Regions from separate parts of the Peribacillus sp. YIM B13472 genome, predicted to be linked through region 1. Evidence: riboswitches for the same ligand, from Rfam matches in the RefSeq annotation. Region 1 holds a riboswitch; the other holds the start of a gene.

Region 1 (7,403 bases):
CTGCCGGGACGATCACCTTTTTTCATTTCGGTAAAAGTAAAGCGATGGTCGAGGCGGTTCACCATATACAAATAATGAATAAAGATGCCATGAAAAGGGGGCTGCTCGATGAGTAGATGTCTTGTTTGTGATGAGGGAATGAAGCAGGCATTGACATGGAGGAGCTTGCTTAAGCGGGCCGAGGCAAGGGCAATCTGCGAAGGATGTGAGGGGAAACTTAAAAGGATTACCGGAGAGACATGTACAATGTGCTCAAGGGAGTTGGACAGGGAATACATGACCAGTGACCTCTGTCTGGATTGTTCAAGATGGGAAAGGGATGGGGAATGGGGAGGCTATTTGTCGAATAACATATCGCTATTTCATTATAATGAATGCTTAAAAGATATTATTGCTAAATATAAGTACCGGGGGGATTATGCATTAGCTGAGGTTTTCGCCCCTTTTTTGAAAGAAAGGTTAAAGGACATGGAATTTGACCTGGTAACGGCCATCCCGCTTAGTCATGAACGTCTTAGGGAGCGGGGATTCAACCAGGGACAGGCTTTGGCAGATCTCATTGGGCTTCACACGGTTGAGACTTTGACAAGAATCCATACGGAAAAACAATCAAAAAAATCACGGCAAGAGAGAATCTCATTACCGCAGGTTTTTCAGGTCATGCAATCTGATTTGCTGGAGCATAAATCAATTTTGGTCATCGATGACATTTACACGACAGGCACAACTCTCAGACATGCAGCGAAAGCATTGATAACGGCTGGGGCCAAAGAAGTATCATCCATCACCCTGGCTAGGTGAAACAGCTTATTTTAATGAACATCCTAAAGTATCGCCGGGATTATTCGATATATACACAAAAGAATAATCGCTGTGATGGTGAAGGAGGGGCCTCGATGGAAGTATTCAACTGTCCAAACTGTAATTCGTTATTCGTTATGACGAAATTCCGGGATGTATGCGATGCCTGTTATAAAGAAGAAGAAGCCCAATATGATAAAGTGTATGCATATATTCGCAAGAAAATAAATAGAACGGCGTCCATGATGCAGGTGGTTAAGGACACCGGCGTTGAAGAAACGTTATTAATTAAATTTGTGAGAGCCGGAAAGCTGGCGCAGTTTCCCAATCCAGGAATTCCATGTGAAAGGTGCGGCGCTAACATCAAGAGTGGAAGGTTATGCGGCAAATGCGGCGATTCACTGCGATCGGATTTGCAGGCATTTGAAAATGAGGAAAAGCGCCTGACTGAAATTCAAGGAAATGATAAAAAAAATACGTACTACATGAAGGAAGATCAAAAAGGATAAATCATGGAAACATGATGCGGTATTTGTTAAAATATTCGATATTGAGAACAATATTCGACAATGGGTGTCGAAGGAAAGATTACAGGAAACAATTAAAGAAATCCAATCCTTGTCGATAATAAGGATAGGGAGAATAACACAGTCCAGAGCCATTTTCATGTGTTAGGAATCAACATAATGGATTTATAAAATCGACCGAAGGAGAGGATCTGGAATATGAAAATCAATAACGTCGGTATGACAGGTGTTAACCCTTATAAACTACAAGCCAATAAAACGGGGAATATCAAAGAATCCAAGGTCAAATCCTCGGATAAAGTTGAAATTTCTTCAGCGGCAAAAGAAATGCAGCAATCATCTCCGATTCTTGCTGCAAGACAAGCAAAAGTGGAAGAATTGAAAATCCAAGTTGAAAAAGGAAATTATAAATTGAATGCACAAGCAACGGCTAAGGGTCTCATCGATTTTTACCGGAAATGAATTTTCAATGAAAAAGCTTGAATGAAGTGGACGGAGCCATTTTCCGTCCTTCATTTATGAGCGGAGGAGGCAGGAAAATGTCTGCACGGAACATCATCGGATCGCTTGAAAAATTGATCAAGCTTCATAAAAGCTTCAATCAATTGGCGATAAGGAAAACGGCCATTTTGAAAGCAAATGATACCGAGGCGATTACTGCCCTGCTGATTTCGGAACAAAAGCATATTAAAGCCATCAGTCAAACGGGTAAGGAAAGAGAAAGGGCAGTCGAGGAATTTCTTGCAGCCAATGGAACGGTAGGACAGCCTGCCTCCATCCATACCGTAACGGAACTGACAGGACCTGAAGATACGGAAGTCCTTGAAATGCTAAAAGCTGAATTGATTGATGAAGTGGCAAAGCTGAAGGAGAGGAACGGTTTAAATCAGCAATTGAGACTCATCATATCTTTGGATACATCCGTATCCATATTCAGCGTCACCATCAATTCGCGGATAATATTTTGCGTCTTGATGATGTTCGTATTCTTCGCTTCGATATTTCCTGCTTCAATGGCTTTCTTCCCTAGCATGATGAACTTCAAACAGCCATTATAAAGCATTAATGTAAGCTCTCCCGGGGATGTATGATTTCATGAACCGGCGTCTGATCGAAGCGAATATGAAAAATGATGTTGCTGCCTTGGAAGAAGTGGAGGGACTTGTTACTGAGTTCCGGAATACTTGGAAGGAAGTAATTCAGATCAATCGGAAAAAACAATTTACCCAAAGCGGTCAAGTGTAATGGTGATTAGAACCTTTCATGATTTGACTGCTGAATTACTTGCCGTTCTGGAAGATCGCACGATCACAGAACGGGATCATAAAATAGAAAGGGTTACAAAGCTGATTGATCAGCGAGATGGACTTCTTTCTCAAATCAAACCGCCTTTTACTGGTGAAGAGCAACAGCTGGGCCGTGCAGTCATGTTGCTCAACCAACAGGTCGATCACTTGCTGAAGCTTCAAAAGCAGGAGATACAGCGGAATATCCAGGAAATAAATAAGAAGAAACGATCATCCAATAAATACACGAACCCGTATGAAAGTCTATCAGTGGATGGCATGTTTTATGATAAAAGAAATTGATTACCCTACCGTTTGGATTCCAAACGGTCTTTATGTTAATTGTTTTTAAATTTTCTGTAAATAATATAGGCTTAATTTTTTCTTTATAGCATAGCATTTGATATAATGAAGCTAGGGCAGACATCAACCCTTTCCAAACCTTCCGACAATTGTTTCATTATTTCGACATATTTCATGATGTGTTTCTAAACGGAACCGGAGGGGTATTGTAGAATCTAACTGTATAGTCTTAATTTAAGGAGGACTCACTTTATGAATTACAACGTACGCGGTGAAAACATTGAGGTAACTCCAGCAATTCGAGAATACGTCGAAAAGAAAATTGGCAAGTTAGAACGGTATTTTAACAATACACCAGATGCAAATGTGTTAGTGAATTTAAAAGTGAACAATAATACATCTAAGGTCGAAGTGACGATTCCCATGCAGAATTTGGTTCTTCGCGCTGAAGAGGAAAATGCGGATATGTATGCTGCCATTGACTTGATCAATGATAAGCTTGAACGCCAAATTCGTAAACATAAAACGAAGGTCAATCGTAAGTTCCGGAACAATCTTTCTACGACACCCGATGCATTCGCCTTCAATACGGATGTTGACGAAGTGGTGGATGAATTCGAAGACGATAATGATATTGAAGTGGTCCGCAATAAGCGCTTTGATTTAAAGCCGATGGACAGTGAAGAAGCGATTTTACAAATGAATATGCTTGGTCACAGTTTCTTCGTTTACACGAATGCGGATACTAATACAACAAACGTGGTGTACCGCCGAAAAGATGGACGCTATGGATTGATTGAACCTAGTTAAATATTAATCTTAGATCAAAAGCACAACCCAGCCTCTGGGTTGTGCTTTTTTGATAGAATTCGTTGGCTGTTGAATAGGAAAAAACGACTGCTTGTTTTGTTCTCTAAAAAATCCAAAAGTTCATTTCAAAGAACAAAAAATGTTCTTTATTAAGATTAATAGGCATTTTTGCCTATTTTAATACCTCTAACTTTTGCACTATTCTCGAATTGTTGGTTCTTTAAAAAGAACAACTAAATAATTATAAAAATACAATTTGATTAAGGTGCAGAGGGGTTGGATAATTTGTATCAAAAGAATTGCCATACATGCCATAGGTCTTCTTTTAGCAGTGCAACATATGGAAAGTGGCTTTGCCTGACCTGCGGTGAGGATTTAACTGCGCAAAAAGCCCTCGATGCACTTATAATTGAGAGAATCAATACACCCCAACGAAATATGAAGAAGAGCAATAATTACTACTATACAAAAAAACGAAATTGAATTAGTTTATGATAAATTGCCATAACTATAAATTTTCCTAATATTGTAATATTTTGTCGGATGAAAGTTTTTGCATTTATGTGGATTACCGACATAAAATAGCAATATATGGAGTGTGTATCCGTTATAATATGATTACAATTAATGTATTGGTAATAAATACCATGACAAAGGCAAACTTATTGAAAGATTAGGGCGCAAAGGCACAGGCCTAAGGTCCTTGTGACTATGATGGCTGGTCTGCCTGAAATACAAAGAGTATTTTAGGAGGTAGGAGAGGTGGCTAATGTGGCAATGGATCAAGAATGGGTGAAATTGATTTCAGAAGCAAGGAGCTTGGGTTTCAAAAAAGAGGAAATCAGTGCTTTTTTGAAAAGGGCAAGCCTTGAGGTAACTTTTGAGGAGAAGGATGGAAAATAGGTTTCGAACAAGATTGAGAACATCCCTATAAACAGTGGTTCGATTCATTAGCTGTTTATAGGGTTTATTTCTCCTTGAGATTCTGGCGAGTCTAGCTTATTCAAACTGTATTCTTCAGGATTATGTAGGTAAACTAGTGCACTACCACTCTACTCTTCTTTATCTTTTCTCCATTTATTAAACTCGATGAATTCCCTGAATTGTTGTTTCGAAACACCCGAATTCATGGCTTCCTCAACGATTTTCATCCAGTCAGTGTCCAAGGTTTCCTTATTTGGTGCATCATAAAGCAGGGCATCAACAGGAATGTTAAGTACGGCGGAGATTTTTTCAAGAAATTGAATAGAAGGATTCGTTTGTAAGTTCCGCTCGAGCGAACTTAAATAAGACTTTGCCACACCCGCTTTATCGGCAAGTTCAGTCATCGACATTTTCTTTTCTTCTCGCAGTTTTTTTACACGTTCACCAATCATCAATACCACCTCGAAACATGTTCTATTTATCTTCCGCTATTAAGTTTCAGTAGCCCACCTTATCATTCAAAACATGACGCCTGTAAGGTTGGATTACCTTGACATGCTATCGCTAGAGAGGACACATCATCCAGTGATGGAAGGTTATGGGTAATTTTCGTTTGCATATGGAATAGTGGGGAGTTTGCAACATATTTTTTATACTTCCTTCTATTTTAACAGTTTTACTCCTCATTTATCCATTGTTTTTCGCAAGAATTGAATTCAGGTCTATACCAGGGAAGTGACATGAAGTTGTACCTCTAGAATAGAAGTGGTAAAATTAAGCGTGCATTAGTAATAATAGAAGATGTGTTTCTTCTTACTTATATGAATTTAGTCATTGAACGATCATTACCATAATAGAGGAGCGTTATTGAATGCTTAATATATTAAATAAAGTTTTTGATCCGAATAAGCGAGAAATCAAACGTTTAGAAAAAATCGCCGATCAGGTCGAAGCACTCGCTGATGAGACGGCTGCACTATCGGATGAACAGTTGCGTGCCAAAACGGAAGAGTTTAAAGAGCGTTATCAAAATGGGGAAACCGTGGATGATTTGCTTGTCGAGGCTTTTGCGGTTGCGCGTGAAGGTGCAAAGCGTGCTCTGGGCTTATATCCTTACCGTGTTCAAATCATGGGTGGGGCATCCCTTCATGATGGAAATATCTCCGAAATGAAAACAGGGGAAGGTAAAACCTTAACATCCACCATGCCTGTTTATTTAAACGCGCTTACCGGTAAAGGCGTACATGTCGTTACTGTCAATGAATACCTGGCACACCGTGATGCCACCGAGATGGGTGTATTGTATGATTTCCTTGGTTTGACCGTCGGATTGAATTTGAACAGTCATTCTAAAGAAGAAAAGCAGGCGGCGTACAATGCGGATATTACGTACAGTACGAATAATGAGTTAGGTTTTGATTATCTTCGTGACAATATGGTGTTATATAAAGAACAAATGGTACAGCGCCCGCTGCACTTCGCTGTCATTGATGAGGTCGATTCGATTTTGATCGATGAGGCGAGAACGCCATTGATCATTTCCGGTTCCGCACAAAAATCGGCTCAGCTTTATATCCAGGCCAATGCATTTGTGAGAACCTTAAAAAAAGAAACGGACTACACATATGATGAAAAGACAAAAGGTGTTCAGCTCACGGAAGATGGGATGAATCGAGCTGAAAAAGCGTTTAATATCGATAATTTGTTCGATATTAATCACGTTACTTTGAATCATCATATCAATCAGGCGTTAAAGGCGCATGTTTCCATGCATTTGGATGTGGATTATGTGGTCCAGGAAGGCGAGATAGTCATCGTTGACCAATTCACTGGCCGTTTGATGAAAGGCCGCCGTTACAGTGAAGGTCTCCACCAGGCGATCGAAGCGAAAGAAGGACTTGAAATTCAAAATGAAAGCATGACTCTTGCGACGATTACATTCCAGAACTATTTCAGGATGTATGAAAAACTTTCAGGTATGACCGGTACAGCCAAAACGGAAGAAGAGGAATTCCGCAATATTTATAATATGAATGTCATTGCGATCCCGACAAACAGGAATATTATTAGGGATGACAGGGCAGACCTTATATACGCGACAACTGATGGGAAATTCAAGGCTGTTGTGGAAGACATCGCCGAGCGTTATACAAAGGGCCAGCCTGTGCTTGTCGGTACGGTTGCCATCGAAACATCTGAAGTCATATCTGCCTATTTATCCAAAAAAGGAATCCCTCACGATGTTTTGAATGCCAAGAACCATGAGCGTGAAGCGGAAATCATTTTGAATGCAGGTAATCAAGGCTCAGTTACGATTGCTACGAACATGGCAGGGCGCGGTACGGATATCAAGCTTGGTGAAGGTGTCAAGGAGCTTGGAGGCCTTGCTGTAATCGGTACGGAACGTCATGAAAGCAGGCGTATAGATAACCAGCTGCGTGGTCGGTCCGGCCGTCAGGGAGACCCAGGGGTCACTCAATTCTATTTATCAATGGAAGATGAATTGATGCGCCGCTTCGGTTCGGATAACATGAAAAACATGATGGCACGCCTTGGTATGGATGATTCCCAGCCAATTCAAAGTAAAATGGTGACAAGGGCCGTTGAATCCGCACAGAAACGGGTCGAAGGCAATAACTTCGATTCACGTAAGCAATTACTGCAGTATGATGATGTTCTCCGTCAACAACGGGAAATTATATATAAACAGCGTTTTGATGTCATGGAAAGCGAGAACTTACGTGAAATCGTC
Region 2 (7,403 bases), on a different contig from region 1:
ACACAAAGACAGTTGTTTTTGTGTGGTGCCTGCCATTTTTATCCTACTTAAGCTGTAACTTCAAATATTAGTTGGGTATGCACCACTAAAACAGGCTATACAGCGACTGCTAGTGTCTCCAAGATCCACATCTACTGCCTCTAATAACCCATCGGTGCTTAAAAAGGCTAAGGAATCTGCCCCGATAACCTGTCCCATAGCTCGTTCGTGTTCGTGTTTGTTGGCAAATAGTTCTTCCTTAGTCGGCATATCCACTCCATAAAAACAAGGGTTTCTAACCATAGGTGAACTAATTCTTACATGGACTTCCTTGGCACCTGCTTGCCGAATCAATTCGACAATGCGCTTGCTTGTTGTTCCCCTAACAATCGAATCATCGACTAATACCACCCTTTTTCCTTCCAAAATTTCTTGCACAGCGCTTAATTTCAGTCGAACAGCTAAGTCGCGCAATTCTTGTGTGGGCTCAATAAATGAACGACCAGCATAAGGGTTTTTAATAATCCCCATTTCATATGGAATTCCTGATTGTTGGGAAAAACCAATGGCGGCAGGGACGCTTGATTCGGGAACGGCAACGACAACATCTGCTTGTGTCGGATGTTCTTTTGACAGAATTTTACCTAATTCCTTCCGGATTGTTAAGACACTTCTTCCTTGAATAACGCTATCCGGACGGGCAAAATAGACAAATTCAAAGGAACAAAGGGAAACCTTGCCTTTTTCCGCAAATCTTCCAGTTTGAATTCCATTTTCATCTATAAGAAGCCATTCACCCGGTTCAACTTCCCGCCAGAACTTAGCATCAACCGCATTTAAAGCGCATGTTTCTGAGGAGGCGATGATTGATTCGCCAATTTTTCCAAGGCTGAGCGGACGTAACCCATGACGATCCAGGGCAATTAGCATTTGTTTTTCAGTCATTATAATCAAGGCAAATGAACCGTCGATACGTTTGAGCATATCAGGTGCGCTTTCTGCGAAATGCTTTTTACTTGAACGAGCTATTAAGTGAGCAATAATTTCAGTATCGGTAGTTGTTTGAAATATGCTTCCCTGCTGTTGTAACACATCCCGTTCTATCCTTGCATTTACGAGGTTGCCATTATGAGCAACAGCCAAGTCCCCCTCGATATATTTAAAAACGAGGGGTTGTGCGTTTTGCAGTAAACTTTCACCAGAAGTCGAATATCGTACATGACCAATGGCCATATTTCCGCTTAATCCATCAAGGATGTCCCGGGAAAATACTTGGGTAACTAATCCCATCCCCCTGTGATTCCTGAATGATTTCCCATCACTAGCCACAATTCCTGCACTCTCCTGACCACGGTGTTGAAGTGCATGAAGTCCGTAATAAGTTAATTCGGCTGCTTTGGGGTGATTAAATACTCCAAATACCCCGCATTTCTCTTGCATTTCTGAATCCATTTTTCTCTTCCTCTCATTGATATCCTTTTTGTTATTTTTGGCAAAAGGTGAATTTCTATCCTTTTTATTTATTAATCGGTTAATGGATATGGATTAAGCAAATTGCAGCCATAAACAGTTCTATGGAACAGATAGGGATAATTGCTTAGCATCAATGAATAAAACCTTGCTATAAAAGACATTTGGGTATAATGGAATATTTTGAATGTAAGTAATTTGTATGATTTATAGTAAACTATATAGTAAAGAACAGATATTAATTTATAAGAACTAGCCCATTATAAAAATAGTGAATAATACAATTAATATTTTTGCCGATTTGACGATACTTTAATATGAAGATCAAGCAAAGGGACTTCGCAGAAAGCGCTATCAGATAGCTGCCATCAAAATGTAAGGAGAATATTTGATGACAAAAAACAAATTTATTACGTTCGAGGAAGCTTATGAAAAGAAAGAAAGAAGTAAGAAAATGTTTATTGGGTCTTATATTACTATTATTTTAATCTTGATTTCATTATTGACTTTTTTTCTTGGTAAATTATAACGGGAGTTTATCAAACAGGGTTGAGAAATCAGTCCTTTTTTGTGTTAAGAAGGAAGTTCACGAACAGTCAGGTTACAGCCATAGTATGGTTTGTAATACTGGCTTTTTTTCTTAGGAGAAATATTTAAAAACTGAATTAATAGTTCAAAAAAATATTTTTGTGAAATAGCAAATTCGAACTTATTTATGTTATTATAAATCTACTTTTAATAAAAGAGTTGTAAAGAAAGCGTACTATATCAGTGTTTTTCCATTACAATGTCACTTTTTGATGAATGATGTTGAAAAATGACATAAAAAAACGAATAGTATTATGAGCTATTATTACGTTTTTAAGTATAATTAACATTAATATAGTTTTAATTATGGGTGAATTTTTTGAGGGCATGATGGTTTACTTAGCACCATGGAACTAGGGAATCGAAAGACTTTTTCAAGGGATTTATTAATCTTGGAGAATAATTAATGTGAAATATTCTTGAGAAAGGCAAACCTATTGAAAAGTAGGGACGCAAAATTACAGGTCTAAGGCTAAATGCTAAGACGGCTGTGTTACCACAAGTAGGGTGGGATTTATCATGGAAGCTAACAATGAACGGGAAGAATGGGTTTATCTAATTTCAGAGGCTAAAAGTTTAGGATTATCTATTGAAGAAGTGCGGGAGTTCATAAAAGGAAAATGAAAAATTATCTTAGGGAAGGCTGATATACAGTCTTCTTTTTTTATTTTCATTACACGAAATTACCGTATAGGTATCTAGAATAAAGAACATGGGGACAATAATAAAAATACAACCTAATTGAGAGGGATTTTTATTATGGATGTACTTAATGCTTTTATGAAGGGGTTAATATGGGGAACTTTATTCAGTGTACCGTTATGGTTGTCATTTTTCGGTTGGATAAAAATAATCATGAATTTTATAAAGTAAGCGCTTAATTAAAATTTTACCTAGGCAGGATTTAACATGATAATCATAGAATTTAGTTAATGTACATAATGCGTTAGTCGCAACCTACTACATATGTAAGAAATATAGCCTATAAAAAAATAGTTATTTATACTTAAATATTTTTGGTAATGTGCCGATACTACATATAGAGCTAAAGCAAAGGGACTTCGCAAAAAGCGATGTCAGATAGCTGCCATCAAAATAGAAGGAGATTATTTGATGACAAAAAACAAATTCATTACGTTCGAGGAAGTTTATGAAAAGAAACAAAGAAACAAGAAAATTTTTATTGGGACTTATATCGCTATTACTTTAGTATTAATTTCATTAATGACTTATTTTATGGGGCAAGCATAATATGTATTATCAAAGGGGCTGAGGAATCGCTCCTTTTTTGTTTTCTTATATCCACACGTATTTACCCAAAACTTTCTAGTATTCATTCCTAAGGGATATTTCAGAAATGTTAAAATTGGGTAAATTTTTGGTTATTAAACTAGTTTCCGCTTGCCAATTCCTACAATATATGTGATTATCAAATAAATGAGCTATATTCCTTATTTTTTAAAAAAGGATTAGGACAACAGTATGAAATGGTGGCTCAATTATATATTGGAGTGGAAATTTCGAATGGATTTTTTTGATATTTTAAAAGACACTTTTGCCAAGGGTGAGTCTGGTCAAGATGTTACTGTAAATGAACTTGTGGAGGAGATTAAGGAGAAATTAAGCGGGATCATTAAAGAACCTGATAGTATATGATCCGTAGTTACTTCGTCCTGGGCTTATTGACGTTGGGTGTTTAGCGCAGTTTTGTAAAGAATTTTATTCTTTCGTTTTCAGGGGCTCTGATATGTGTCCTTTTTTATGCGAGTGCAGACGAAATGCATCAAAAACTAACCGGTGGCAGAACTCCCTTGTGACAGGATGTCATGCTGGACACGTTTGGAGGTTTGCTGGGAATCTTCTGTTTTCTTTTCTTTTATCGATGGAGAGGCGTCATTGAATCTGAAGAACTCAATTCGATACATATAATTTAGGAGCATGTCTACAACATGCTTCTTTTTTATGGTTTTCCCATATATATAAATGAAAGATATTCTATGAGATGGAGGAGAAAAAGTAAGATTCTTTTAGGCGTTTTTTGGCAAGTATTCTCCTGGTGTAGAAGCTTGTATTTTTACAGCATATGGATGTGGAGACCTTTCAGTATGATGTAGGCCGGTTCTTAAGAAAGTGAAGAACTGGGGTCTGGATAAGGGTGGAAGGCAGCATAAATCAGCCTATGAAATACCAGAGTTACACAGGTCTTCAATTCTCGCTATGGGGTGTTTACTTTGGAACATAATTGCTATGTCGTAAAATAAAAAGGCGAATGCTGTTTGTTATGGGATTATCAGTTTGAATAGATTCCTCTCCTTTTTCAGGCTCAGGTTCGTTTTATTGAAAAGGGAGAGGCGATGCTCTCATGTAATGCCGAATAGATTTACTTCTCATGAAACATATTTCATTCTTGAACGATCACTGATGGCTTTCAGAATAAACATTTTGTCCTGTTTGCTTAGCATAGCCCAGCTGCCTGCTTTGATTTTCATTTAAATCCACTCCTTTTGTTTAGGATTATTTATTATAGTTGATGAATGGTGGTTGATGGAATTCCGGGTCCAAAGAATAATGGTGTCTAGTGATGAAAGGGGCAAGGGGAAGATGGAATTGTCAGCTCATATTAGATTATACCGTCTTTTGATGCCTAGTAAACAACAAAAATTCCAACAAATCTCTACAATTGGTGTTCGTTTTTTGTCAGAATATTGGACGGGGAAAATGAAAAAGCTGTCAGGATGCGGGTCCGGACAGCTCTTTCATTTTTTCTTATTTGATGGATAAATGTTCTTTTAATTCGGATTGAACCTTTTCTTTTTCTTCATCCGACACAATATTAAAGTAGACTCCGTCGATTTTAGTTCCATTTCCTGGAATGGTCGCTTGGGTTATGCTTTTGCTTGCGTCCCTGTAGTTCTTTTGGATGTCCATCATGTCATCAAACGTCAAATTCGTCTGGATATTTTTACTTAATGCATCGAATACATCATCGTATTTTGTCAGGGAGGAAAGGCTAGCACCTTCTTTGATGACAGCCTCGATGATGGAACGTTGTCTCGATTGACGGCCATAATCACCATTCGGATCATCATATCTCATTCGCGAATATTTAAGCGCATCTTCTCCATTTAGATTAATGCTTCCCTTTGCGAAATGGACGCCTTCATAAGTGAAGTCCAGATCGTTTTGAACGGTTACGCCGCCGACTGCGTCAACGATATCCTTAAAGCCTTCCATATTGATCTTCATATAATAGTCGATTGGGATATCAAGGAAGTTTTCAACGGTATCCATGGACATTTTCGCGCCGCCGAAGGCAAATGCATGGTTGATTTTATCCTGTGTACCATGACCGACGATCTCGGTCCGTGTATCACGCGGAATGCTTAGCATTTTGACCGATTTCTTTTGTGGATTGACTGTCAAGACGATCATTGTATCTGAACGGCCTTTGTCGCCATCACGTTCATCGACACCAAGCATGAGCATCGAGAATGGCTCCTGATCTGATAGTGCAAGGTCTTTCGTTCGTTTATCCGTGGTACGGTCTATTGGTGTATGCATCGTGTCAACGGTTTTTGTCAGTGAATTCCATACGGAGTAGGCAAAAGCGCCCCCGGCTAATATGAAAAGTAGGACAATTATCCCGACTACCTTCAGCCACGTCCGTTTCTTTTTCTTCTTTTTTTCATGTCTCATATTTTACTTCCTTCCTCATTTTGTAACCACTTCATCTATTATATTTAATTTCATAATAAAAGAATAGTATATTTTACTATTTTATAATACCTTTGACATATTTTGGTGTGCTGATTACTAGTAACTAGAACAAATCTGAGGGGGTAGGAAGTTAGATTCATTAAAAGTTTAATATAATGACTGATTGGGAAATCTACATTTTTTTCGTTGATGGTTGTGTAATTTGGCCTAGTGTTTGTTTTTTTGTTTACATCCGGATATTTAGAGATTGCAAGTCTTTTTAGGTGATTTTTAAACGTTTGAATTATGAAGGGAGATGCAATTGTGGATGTACAATCCCCAGTCTGCAGCGATGTTGCTTGGAAGTAAAATATTGTGACGTCGGTAAGTTTTGTCATTACCATGTTTATGTGTTTTTATGGGGAGTGTTTCAACTCGAAAGGATTCAACGACTGTTTGGGTCACTTCAGTTTATAAGGATGAAGTCATTCTGATTAAGGATGGCGAGATCATCGCAAAGGAAAATGTCGAGGTCCTTCGCGAAAGTAGCGGGAAATCGGTGGACGGTTGGCTTAAGGGACATCATAGCTAATATGAAGGGAAAATAATAAAGTAGCTTCGGAAAAGATTCCGAGGTTATTTTTTTGTTTGCAAGGAGAAAAGTTTTTGAATCTAATGAATTTGACCAGTCAAAATGGATTTGCCGAATTTTTCAAAATGGATGGAGTGTTACTTTAAAATGGGTGATAAGGAAAGTTCCTATTAGAAAGAAGGCGCATATATATGCAGTACGGATATCCCTAAAGAATAAATGAATATCGGAGGCTAAAGAATAAATGAATATCGGGGGCTAAAGAATAAATGGAATATTCAACGGAAAGCTCATCGTACGAAAGTGATTCAGAGGAAAGTTCATCGTACGAATGTGAATCAACGGAGAGCTCAACGTATGAATGTGAATCAGCGGAGAGCTCAACGTACGAATGTGAATCAGCGGAAAGCTCAACGTACGAATATGAATCAACGGAGAGCTCAACGTACGAAAGTGATTCAGCGGAAAGCTCATCGTACGAATGTGAATCAACGGAGAGCTCAACGTACGAAAGTGATTCAGGGGAGAGCTCAACGTACGAAAGTGAATCAACGGAAAGTTCAGAGTACGAGAGTGATTCAACGGAAAGCTAATCAGATTTAACAAATATTTAAATTAGAACGAAGATTTCTTAAAAATGGTTGATAAGGAAAGTCCCTATTAGAAATGCAGTACGGATATCCCTAAAGGATAAATAAATATTGGAGGTTAAAGAATAAATGGAATATATAACTGAAAGTTCAGCGTACGAAAGTGAATCAACGGAAAGCTCATCGAATGAGAGTGAATCAACGGAAAGTTCATCGAACGAGAGTGAATCAACGGAAAGCTCATCGTACGAAAGTGAATCAATGGAAAGCTCATCAGATGAAAGCAGTTCAACGGAAAGCTCATCAGATGAAGGGAGTTCAAATGAAATCCTTTCCGAGGCCGCAGAAGAAACTGAAAATTCAACTGAGGCTGAAGAGAATGGCAGTCCTCGCCGTGTGAATGTATTTAAGAAAATGTGGCTGGAAAATATGATTAAAGCTTCGAAGGGTATCTATAAAGAAGAAGATTGACCACACAGGTACAGCAA

Evidence for each region. A riboswitch is a leader RNA that binds a small molecule or an ion and turns the genes downstream of it on or off. The one in region 1 is predicted to bind cyclic di-GMP.
Region 2: another riboswitch for cyclic di-GMP. It lies ahead of ACFX4I_RS12875 (anti-repressor SinI family protein); the one in region 1 lies ahead of ACFX4I_RS01995 (anti-repressor SinI family protein).

The regions. Positions count from the first base shown of each region.
Region 1 covers NZ_JBHZPG010000002.1:55,013-62,415, forward strand. The annotation lists gene ACFX4I_RS01950 (ATP-dependent helicase ComFA) at 1-116, shown strand, start outside; gene ACFX4I_RS01955 (ComFC family protein) at 109-801, shown strand; gene ACFX4I_RS01960 (TIGR03826 family flagellar region protein) at 897-1,310, shown strand; gene flgM (flagellar biosynthesis anti-sigma factor FlgM) at 1,527-1,790, shown strand; partial or broken gene flgN (flagellar export chaperone FlgN) at 1,868-2,164, shown strand; partial or broken gene fliS (flagellar export chaperone FliS) at 2,224-2,412, opposite strand; partial or broken gene ACFX4I_RS01980 (flagellar export chaperone FliS) at 2,412-2,573, shown strand; gene fliT (flagellar protein FliT) at 2,573-2,917, shown strand; gene hpf (ribosome hibernation-promoting factor, HPF/YfiA family) at 3,170-3,727, shown strand; cyclic di-GMP riboswitch class I at 4,373-4,458, shown strand; gene ACFX4I_RS01995 (anti-repressor SinI family protein) at 4,490-4,630, shown strand; gene ACFX4I_RS02000 (helix-turn-helix domain-containing protein) at 4,780-5,103, opposite strand; gene secA (preprotein translocase subunit SecA) at 5,523-7,403, shown strand, end outside.
Region 2 covers NZ_JBHZPG010000014.1:34,424-41,826, reverse strand. The annotation lists gene purF (amidophosphoribosyltransferase) at 61-1,431, opposite strand; cyclic di-GMP riboswitch class I at 2,455-2,538, shown strand; gene ACFX4I_RS12875 (anti-repressor SinI family protein) at 2,557-2,661, shown strand; gene ACFX4I_RS12870 (hypothetical protein) at 3,151-3,288, shown strand; gene ACFX4I_RS12865 (YwzD family small protein) at 3,562-3,693, shown strand; gene ACFX4I_RS12860 (VanZ family protein) at 3,759-3,854, shown strand; gene tagU (polyisoprenyl-teichoic acid--peptidoglycan teichoic acid transferase TagU) at 4,804-5,733, opposite strand; gene ACFX4I_RS12850 (hypothetical protein) at 6,152-6,325, shown strand; gene ACFX4I_RS12845 (hypothetical protein) at 6,683-6,928, shown strand; gene ACFX4I_RS12840 (hypothetical protein) at 7,045-7,386, shown strand.